2 regions of the Anaerobacillus alkaliphilus genome follow, and region 1 is predicted to be linked to the other one. Evidence: riboswitches for the same ligand, from Rfam matches in the RefSeq annotation. Region 1 holds a riboswitch; the other holds the start of a gene.

Region 1 (5,390 bases):
ACATTTGAGTACAGAACGTAGTTCGAAGAGTGACGCCATCGTTTGGTCAATCGCCGGTATCTTTATGGCGTTTATGGCACAATACATAGCGGTTCTTATTGAAATGTCGGTGTTCGGGATTGAACCTGGCTCGGAAAATACAGAAATGATTGTTGAGTTAGCCAAGGCAACACCAGCCCTTATCTTAGTAGTTGCTGTGATTGGACCAATCTTAGAAGAAATTATTTTTAGGATGATTATCTTCGGTAGTCTATACAAACGTTTTAACTTCTGGATTGCTGCCATTATAAGTTCTGTTATTTTCGCTGCTGTTCATATGGACTTTGAGCACCTTCTCGTTTATACGTTTATGGGCATCGTTTTTGCCTTTTTATATGTAAAAACAAAACGAATTATCGTGCCTATAATGGCACACGTTGCTCTAAATAGCTTCGTTATGCTCGTTCAGGTTGTTTTTGGTGAACGTTTAATGGAGTTACAAAGAAAGTTAGACGAAATGCAAGGGTTTATTGGAGGACTATTCTAGATGAAATCACCATTATTTTGGGGTATTGTGTATCTCTTTATGGCTATAAGCTTCGTTTATTTTGCAATTCAACAACGTGGTCGTACCGGTGAATGGGATTTGTTCACGATTGTGTTAATGGCCATTGCCGCTTATGACCTTCTAGTTGCAGTAAGATATTTCACTTTTAAACCAAAAGTAGAGAAAAAGTAAAGCTTGAGGATTTTTCCCTCAAGCTTTTTGCTTTTTAAACTAACAGCTCCCAATCCTTCAACACTGGTTGATATCCTTTTTCCCTAATCATTTTTTGAATTTCTACAAGGGAACGTTCATCTGAAATCTGAAATTGTGCTGTACCTGTCTCACACTGAGAGTATCCGCCTACTTCAGTTTTTGCGCCAGCTGACATTTTTGTTACACCTAAGTAGATAAGATTATCACGTAAGTATTCTGGTTCTCTTGTTGATAGTGTAATCCCTGAGCGCGGTAAAAATAAACGGAACGCCGTAATTGCTTGAACGAGATGACGATCTTCAACGATTGATTTCGGCTGATAATCACCTAAATGTGGGCGAATTCTCGGTAACGATAAACTAATTTCGGCGTCTAAATACTTTGATTGAAGGTAGTGAGCATGCATAGCTGCAAAATACGCTTCTCTACGCCACTCGTCTAACCCTAATAATGCCCCAACATTAATTTGACGAATTCCAGCTTCACAGCCACGTTCAGGAGTATCCATGCGGTAGCGATAATCACGCTTTGGTCCCTTTACATGAACTGATTTATAAATTTCTTCATTATATACTTCTTGGTAGACAGTTAGCCCATCAACACCTGCATCGGCTAATAGTTTGTATTCCTCAGTATCTAACGGATTAATTTCAATTGCCACTGATGAAAAGTATTTTTTCAATACCTTTACAGCTTCAGCTATATACGAAACTGGTGTATGTGTTTTTGACTCACCTGTTAACACTAATATATGTTTTAACCCTTGATCCGCTAGTGCCTTTGCTTCAATTTCAATTTGTTCAAGTGATAGCTTCTTACGTTCAAATTGGTTTGTAACACTAAAACTACAATACGTACAAACGTTGACACAGTGGTCAGCAATATAAATAGGGTTGAATAGTAAAATTGTTCTTCCAAAATGTTGGACTGTTAGCTCATGCGCTTTTTGGGCCATTTCCTCAAGTAGATTTTCCGCTGCTGGAGAGAGCAAAACTAATAAGTCTTCTGTATTCATTCTTTGTTTTTGTAGGACTCGCTTAACATCTGTTTCTGTAATACCTTGAAATATATCGTCAAAAGGTAGTTCCTTTAACTTTTCATATTCGTAGTAAAAACTCATGGGAAAACCCCCTTCTTTAATTGTCAATTTTGAATTCTGAATTGTGAATTGATGCTTGTAATGCTTCGTAGTTCTGCAAACAACATTCATAATTCAAAATTCCTAATTCATAATTAGATCTGTAAAAATCCTGTCAATGGTGATGATGCTCTCGCGTGTTTGGCAACTCCACCAACTCCTGATAGATATGCTTGGCGTCCTGCTTCTACCGCTGATTTAAACGCTTGCCCCATAACCACTGGATCTCCAGCTGTAGCAATTGCGGTATTGACTAAGACAGCATCTGCTCCCATCTCCATTGCTTCACACGCTTGTGATGGTTTACCAATACCTGCATCAACGATTACTGGTTTTTCACATTCTTCAATTAAAATTTGGATTAGTTCTTTCGTTTTTAAGCCACGGTTTGTACCGATTGGTGCTCCAAGTGGCATTACAGCTGCAGCGCCAACTTCTTCAAGTTTTTTAGCTACCATTAAATCTGGGCTCATGTAAGGAAGGACTATAAAGCCCTCACTAGCTAGAATTTCAGTTGCTTTAATTGTTTCATAGTTATCTGGTAGTAAGTACTTTTGGTCAGAAATAACCTCAATTTTTATCCAATTTCCCATACCTGCTGCGCGTGCCAGTCTTGCAATACGGACTGCTTCCTCAGCTGTTCTTGCTCCAGATGTATTAGGTAGTAAAATCATCTCTTTTGGGATATATTTCATGATATTTTCTTGGTTCGTATTAAAATCAACACGACGCATAGCGACTGTAATTACTTGAGATTGTGAAGAGTTAATTACGTCTGGGATTAGGGCGTCATCATTAAATTTTCCAGTACCGATTAATAAACGACTATTAAGTTCTACTCCACCGATAGTTAATAAATCTTTTGCCATTGTTTCTTCTCCTCCTAATTTTACATATCAACAGTTCTGTCTGGAATGTGCGGTGTACAACAGGGAAAACAAAACAAAAAAGCCCCACCATACAGATGCGGCCTTAAAGACATGTAAAGATAACAATTAACAAGACAGTCTTCCCTCCGCTGGCATGATCCAGATCAGGTTACACGGTCTGTGACGGAATAGTCCTCTTCTCAGCCTAGTCCTCTAGGCTCCCGTAGCTGTAATACATATTCTTTGTATTAATCATAACACAGTTTAATAAATTTTCTATACTGAATTGCTTCATTAGTGAAGCTTTTTTTACTCACATTACGCAGTCATTGTTTTTTTACTTTCTTCATTTTTGCTAGCTTTTCCTAACATCCAACCCAAAGGTATGGTCAATAAGGCTATCATGCCTAAAAGAAAAAACCCTTCTCGTATTGCTTGTAAACTAGCTTCCTGCATCGTATCTACAGTAGCAAACACCTGAACTCTACGAACCTCATAATAAATGGAGATAAAGACAATTCCTAAGGCAGAACTCATCTGTCGCAAAACATTGTTCATTGCTGATCCCCGAGAAATAAACCTATCCGGAATGGAATTCATTCCAGCCGTCGTTGCTGGCATCGTTGAGAAACCTTGCCCAATACCTCGTAGCGCCATTAAAACAAAGATCGTTATGAGCGATGTTTCCATGGTCGTAAATCCTAGAGCTAATGTAAAGACTGCCATAATGACAAGACCGCTAGTTACAACGAATAACGGACCATGGCGATCTAGTAACCTTCCACCAATGGTCATAAAAATCCCGGTGAAAAGAGCTGAAGGTAGAAAAACCAGCCCAGTTATCACGGGGCCTAACCCATACACATGCTGGATCAATAATGGAATTAGGAAAATTGCTCCAAATAACCCTAATGAAGTAGAAATGCCTATCCAAACACTATATGTGAATGCCTTATTTTCAAAAATTGATAAATCTAACAAAGGTTGATCATGTCGATTTTCAATTTTCACAAACAGTAGTAAGGAGATCATACCTAGAGTAAATAAAACCAGATTAAGAGGTTGAACTAGATGTTCTAACGCCGATACTCTCCCTAAACCATACAATATCGCTCCCACACCAATTGTGACCGTTAGAAACCCCCACTTATCAAACGAAATTCCACTAACTTTATTTGTGTTCTTAAGATACATGGCACCGATGATAATTCCTAGTATGCCAATTGGTACATTGAATAGGAAGAGCCACTGCCAACTTCCTGCTTCAATAATAAGTCCTCCGACCGTAGGACCAATCGTTGGAGCCATCATTGCAGCAATTCCCCAAATTCCAGTTGCAAGACCTCGCTCATTTCTTGGGAACACTTCGAATATAAGTGCCATTGATAAAGGCATCATAATTCCTCCTGCAATCCCTTGAATACCACGGAAAAAGATAAGCGAGCTTAAATCCCATGAAAAAGATCCTAAAATCGAACCGATCATAAAAATGACTAAGCCAGCAAGATAAAGCTTTTTCTTTCCATATTTATCGCCTAAATAACCAGTTAGCGGCACGGTAATTCCCATCGTTACCATAAAAACAGTAATTACCCAGCCAGTAGAAACAGCATCAGCATCAAAGACATCCATTAAATAGGGAATCGCTGGGTTTAACATACTGTTGTTTAAAATAATAGTAAAAGTCCCTAACAAAACCGCTATGACAACTAGCCACTTTTCAGGGAGTAATTTGCTCATAAAAAATACCTCGTTTCCCGAAATAATTTCTATTACTACTATATCACGTTCAATTAGTGAATAGAATGAAAAACACTTCCAATTTTCTTGCAGATGGTAATTGAAAATGGTGTAGAGACTCCTACTGTAACCTTTTCCTTCACTCTCCGCTCGGTTCGGGCACGTTAGGGCTTCTTGCGTTACCTTTTCTTTCACTCTCTGCTCGGTTTGGGCACGATAGCACTTCTTGCGTTACCTTTTCTTTCACTCTCTGCTCGGTTTGGGCACGATAGCACTTCTTGCGTTTCCTTTTCTTTCACTCCCCACTCCGTTTGGGCACGATAGCACCTCTTGCGTTTCCTTTTCTTTCACTCCCCGCTCGGTTTGGGCACGATAGCGCCTCTTACGTTACCTTTTCTTTCACTCTCCAATCGGTTTGGGCACGTTAGCGCCTCTTACGTTACCTTTTCTTTCACTCTCCACTTCGTTTGGGCACGTTAGCGCCTCTTACGTTACCTTTTCTTTCACTCTCCACTTCGTTTGGGCACGTTAGCGCTTCTTGCGTTTCCTTTTCTTTCACTCTCCACTTCGTTTGGGCACGTTAGCGCTTCTTGCGTTTCCTTTTCTTTCACTCTCCGCTCGGTTTGGGCACGATAGCACCTCTTGCGTTTCCTTTTCCTTCACTCCCCACTCCGTTTGGGCACGTTAGCACCTCTTGCGTTTCCTTTTCTTTCACTCCCCACTCCGTTTGGGCACGTTAGCACCTCTTGCGTTTCCTTTTCTCTCACTCTCCGCTCAGTTCGGGCACGTTAGCACCTCTTGCGTTTCCTTTTCTTTGACTCCCCACTCAGTTTGGGCACGTTAGCACTTCTTACGGTTCCTTTTCTCTCACCCTCCGCTCGGTTTGGGCACGTTAGCGCTTCTT
Region 2 (5,390 bases), on a different contig from region 1:
AAGAATATTAGATCATTTTATGGTTTCATCAGGTAGTTTAGGTGATGGATACTTCTACGGTTTTTTCATTCCAGTAATTTTCTCGATGATTGGTTTGTTTGGGGTTATTTCTATTAAAGAAAAACGTGGGGATACAAAGCGTCAAGTAGCAGTGAATTAGTGAAAAGGCAACGAGAGGTCCTCGTTGCCTTTTTGCTAAAGAAGAATTTCCTCTGGAGCATTAGGGACATCTCTAGTCTTTATTTCAATAACCTCCGAGGAATAAATTGCAATACTTAAAGCCCCTCCGTACACCTTGGCTTGGATAAGGATCGGTTGATTGTGAATGTTCTTGAATCTAAAGTCAGCTCCGTACCAACTAACTTGTGCGTCCCGTCCTGGTGGTACGTAAGGAACTCGTTTACTGTGAGAATACCGTTGTAAAATTTGAACTCCTGCCCGGTCAACTGCGTTAAATAACGTAGATGAAACCTGGCAAATCCCACCGCCGAAGTCTCGATATACACGTCCTTTTATAATGACTGGTGCTGGTAAATACCCTTTTTCAAAGGTACGTTGACCAACAACCTGATTAAATGAAAAACTTTCTCCAGGAAAAACGACGTGATTATTGATAGCTTCTGCAGCTAGCGTAATGTTTTGGACTCTTCCTTTTTTACGACGGTTAAAATATGTTGTGTAGTGTCCAATCTGTTTTACTCGAATATTTCCGAGTAACTCACTATCTACTTTAGGGTATATAGGGGTTGTAGGTAATTCAATTGTCATTGGACCCCGTCCATAATAGTATGTATAAAAGGATTCGGAAAATTTTTGACGATCTAGTTTATAACCTAATTCTTCCTCAACGATAGTTCCGTATTGATCAATTCTTGCGTTTTGTGGTTCTTTTTTAATTTGTTGATCGAGTTTCTCAAGAAAGTCCTCAACTTTATCAACGTCTAAGATTGATTTTCCAATCATAGATTGAAACTCAAGACGATTGACACTGCCAATTGATTCTCCTTCTAAGGTTAATAATACGTTGTCAGATATATTTAAAGTTTGTACAAATAGTAACATAAGAGCAAAACAACCATATTTAATCATCAATCTACCTCCTAGAAGTAGTATGAGTAGGAAAAGAGTGTTTCATGAATTTCCTCAACATGGTAAAAAATAGTATGTGGTTAAGAAAACATGTATAATTAATGTTTAGAGTACTTTTTTTTAGGAGATGAAATAATGAAGTATATGCCATTACAACAACGTCAAATTTCAACAAGTAGACTCGTATTTGGTTGCATGGGCTTAGGTGGGGGCTGGAACCAAACTCCTGTTAGTGAGGAAGATATCCTGAGTGCAGAACGTGCGATAGATGCTGCGTTATCAATAGGAATCACAATGTTTGATCATGCTGATATTTATACATTTGGCAAAGCAGAAAAAGTTTTTGGTGAAGTTCTAAAACGTCGTCCAGAGCTTAGAGATCAGATGGTCATTCAATCAAAATGTGGAATTCGCTTTCCGGAAGGCGAGATACCAAATAGATATGATTTTTCAAAAGAATATATTGTCGAATCTGTCGATGGGATTTTAACTAGATTAGGTATTGAGCAATTAGATATCTTGCTTTTACACCGACCCGATCCATTAATGGAGCCAGAAGAGGTCGCAGAAGCTTTTGATTTATTAGTAAAAGCAGGAAAAGTAAATCATTTTGGTGTTTCTAATATGAATGTAGCTCAATTGAAACTTTTACAAAATGATTGTTCAACACCGCTTGTCGTCAATCAATTAGAGATGAATTTACAAAAATTAGATTGGCTAGAAGCGGGAGTGCTGGTAAATCAGGCAGCTGGAACGAATGTTAATTTTGCGGATGGTATTATAGAGTATTGTCGTTTAGAAAATGTTCAACTCCAAGCATGGAGTCCCTTAGCAAAAGGGATATATACGGGTGTGGAAGTAGCACAACCATCAGAAGCATACGTAAAAACAAAGCAACTAGTAGAAGAGATGGCCAAAAAGAAAGAAACCACTCTAGAAGCAATTGTCCTAGGTTGGTTGATGAGACATCCTGCGATGATACAACCTGTTATTGGTACGGCAAATGTAGATCGAATTCAGAAATGTGAAGATGCTGTAAGACAAGCAGAACAGATGTCTCGAGAAGAATGGTATGCCCTCTATGTAGCCTCTAGAGGACAGCTTATGCCTTAAGCTAATTTTTTTGCGAGCGTAACTATTCTAAGCAATGAACGACTAAATAAATGATAAACACCAATGCCAAAGGGGAGATTTTGATGATTTCGATCGTATTATTTATTGGCGTAATCCTTATTGTTTTTTTCTTCTTACTTGCCGCGGCAGGTGTTAAAAGTAAAACAAATGGGGGAGAAGACATGATCAAGAATGTGTATATTTATTTAGTACTGTTTGCTACTCTAATGATGACAATTGGGGGAAGTGTTGCGGCGTTTATGGCACTAGCTGACATGGTTGCGCCACCGCCATTCTATCAGTCATTTGAGGAATATAGTCGTTGGGGTGGAGAAAAGCCAGTTGGTGATACTACTGAAAAGCTAACTGAAGCAGAGTTAAGAGCTAATTATGAAGCAGCAGTTCAGTCACATCGTGCCACTGCTATGGAGAGATCAAAAAATAGCTTAGTAAAGAGCTTTGGTTGGATTATCATTCCTCTTCCAATTTTTATTTACTTCCAACGTCGATTAAATTCAGCAAAAGAATAAGTTTTATAGAAGCGTTAGGCTATCTTAATCACTGTTATGGTAAAACTTTGTTGTAATTCACACGATAGTATGATAGAAATAAATAGTAATAGTTCTTTAACATAAATTTCATAAGAATCACTCTAGGGGTGCTAGAAAGCTGAGAGAGACGATCGTCTTGACCCTTATTACCTGATCTAGGTCATACTAGCGTAGGGAAGAAGTGCAGAACTTTAGTAATTACTACAATTATTAATGTCTTGGTCTATCCAAACCACTTCTTTTCTAGGAAGTGGTTTTTTATATTGGAGGTAAAATAATGGAAGAGAGACTTTCATTCGTTTTAGAACAAATGGAAGACCGGAAAGATGAGTTAATTGAATTGGTGAAGACACTGATAGCTTTTGAAACACCAGCACCTCCTGCTAGAAATACGAGGGAAGCTCAAGATTTTGTAGCAAGTTACTTAAACCGCTTAGGGTTTGACATTGATATGTGGGATGTTTACCCAAACGATCCAAACGTAGTTGGGACGTTAAAAGGGAAAGCTTCTGATTATTACAAGAGTTTAATTGTAAATGGACATATTGATGTAGCAGAAGTAAACGAAGATGAAGAATGGGAGAAAGACCCATTTACACCTGTCGTAAGAGATGGTGTAATCATTGGTCGTGGTGCTGCTGATATGAAAGGTGGATTGGCTGGAGCTCTTTTTGCTTTAAAATTATTAAGAGAAGCAGGGATTGACTTTCCAGGTGACATCATTTTTCAATCGGTAATCGGTGAAGAGGTGGGCGAAGCTGGAACATTACAATGTTGTCAAAGAGGCTACAAAGCAGACTTTGCGGTTGTCGTTGATACGAGCGATTTACATATTCAAGGTCAAGGTGGTGTTATTACGGGCTGGATTACTGTCAAAAGTAAACAAACCTTCCATGATGCCACCAGAAGAAATATGATCCATGCAGGTGGCAACTTGTTTGGAGCAAGTGCGATAGAAAAAATGGTGAAGATCATTGCTGGGCTACAAGATCTTGAACGACATTGGGCGGTTACCAAAAGCTATGAAGGCTTCTTGCCTGGAACAAACACGATCAACCCAGCTGTAATTGAAGGTGGCAGGCACGCTGCCTTTATCGCTGATGAATGTCGTTTGTGGATTACCGTTCATTATTATCCAAATGAAACATACGAACAAGTGGCAAAGGAAATTGAGGACCATATCGTAAGTGTTGCCAATAGTGATCCTTGGCTAAAAGAAAATCCGCCTATATTTACTTGGGGTGGTACATCAATGATTGAAGATCGTGGTGAGATTTTTCCTTCGTTAGAAGTGGATCCAAGTCATGAAGCCGTTCAGTTGTTAGCTCGTACACATACAGAAGTATCTGGAACAAAGGCAGTGATCGATGTTTCACCAACGGTTACTGATGGGGGGTGGCTAGGGGATGCAGGAATTCCTACTGCTATTTATGGTCCTGGCACACTTCAGTATGCTCATTCGGTAAATGAACAAGTATCCATTGATCAGTTAGTTAAATTTACAAAAGTAATGACTCAGTTTATTTACAATTGGACCCATTCAAAAAAATAAGGAGTTGTCTACAAAATGAAATTTAGTGAACGTTTATACCAGGAATTACAGCCGATTTGGCAAGCCAATCACAACCATCCATTTGTCCAAGAAATGGGTGCTGGAACTCTTGATAAAGAAAAGTTTAGATTTTATATGATTCAAGATTACTTATATTTAATTGATTATGCTAAATTATTTGCACTTGGGGCAATGAAAGCAAGTGACGTAAAAACGATGGGGCGTTTTGCTAGTTTATTAAATTCTACATTAAACGAAGAAATGTCACTACACCGTGAATATGCGGTAAAATTCGATATTTCTGAAGAAGAGCTAGAAAACGCAAGCCCGTCACCAACCACATTGGCTTATAGTCACTATATGTTGCATGTAGGGCAAAATGGAACGTTGGCAGACCTTGTTGCGGCTTTACTCCCGTGTATGTGGAGCTACTGGGAAATTGGCAAGGAATTAAGCAAAATTCCTGGAGCAAGTGATCATGAATTTTATGGTGAGTGGATCAATATGTATAGCTCTGAAGAGTTTGGCCAATTAGCTATTTGGTGCATCGAACTTCTAGATGAGCTTACATTGGGCTTACCTGAAAAAGAACTAAAGAAATTAGAAGAAATTTTCCTTAACACGACGAGATTTGAGTATATGTTTTGGGATATGGCTTACAATCAAGCGATGTGGCCAACAAATGAGTAAATTTTCTTTGGAATTTGAGGATGTTTCATTCTCTTATCACCACGGGGAAAAGGCTATCTTAGAAGGCCTAAGCTTTCTTGTGAACGAAGGTGAGTTTGTCAGTATTATTGGGCCAAGTGGCTCAGGGAAAAGTACGATTTTCAAATTAATCACTGGCCTTGAAGATCATTCAGGTGGAAAGATTGCCATAAACGGAGAAGTGTATGGCAATCGATTAGGGCATGTGGGGTATATGCCACAACAAGATTTGCTTATGCCCTGGCGCACGGTCTTGGAAAATGCAGCATTGCCTCTTGAAATTCAAGGAGCAACAAAAACGGATGCCCGTGAGAGAGTGGTAAAGCTCTTAGATCAATTTGGATTAAAAGGCGTAGAGAATAAATACCCAAGTGACT

What was found. A riboswitch is a leader RNA that binds a small molecule or an ion and turns the genes downstream of it on or off. The one in region 1 is predicted to bind thiamine pyrophosphate.
Region 2: another riboswitch for thiamine pyrophosphate. It lies ahead of DS745_RS24095 (acetylornithine deacetylase); the one in region 1 lies ahead of DS745_RS10300 (thiazole synthase).

The regions. Positions count from the first base shown of each region.
Region 1 is NZ_QOUX01000033.1:17,482-22,871, reverse strand. Features, by position in the region: gene DS745_RS10315 (CPBP family intramembrane glutamic endopeptidase) at 1-526, shown strand, start outside; gene DS745_RS10310 (YdiK family protein) at 527-718, shown strand; gene thiH (2-iminoacetate synthase ThiH) at 753-1,859, opposite strand; gene DS745_RS10300 (thiazole synthase) at 1,973-2,746, opposite strand; TPP riboswitch at 2,870-2,981, opposite strand; gene DS745_RS10295 (MDR family MFS transporter) at 3,065-4,486, opposite strand.
Region 2 is NZ_QOUX01000050.1:46,071-51,460, reverse strand. Features, by position in the region: gene DS745_RS24115 (MFS transporter) at 1-160, shown strand, start outside; gene DS745_RS24110 (VanW family protein) at 196-1,089, opposite strand; gene DS745_RS24105 (aldo/keto reductase) at 1,225-2,202, shown strand; gene DS745_RS24100 (hypothetical protein) at 2,286-2,732, shown strand; TPP riboswitch at 2,847-2,947, shown strand; gene DS745_RS24095 (acetylornithine deacetylase) at 3,031-4,305, shown strand; gene tenA (thiaminase II) at 4,321-4,995, shown strand; gene DS745_RS24085 (ABC transporter ATP-binding protein) at 4,988-5,390, shown strand, end outside.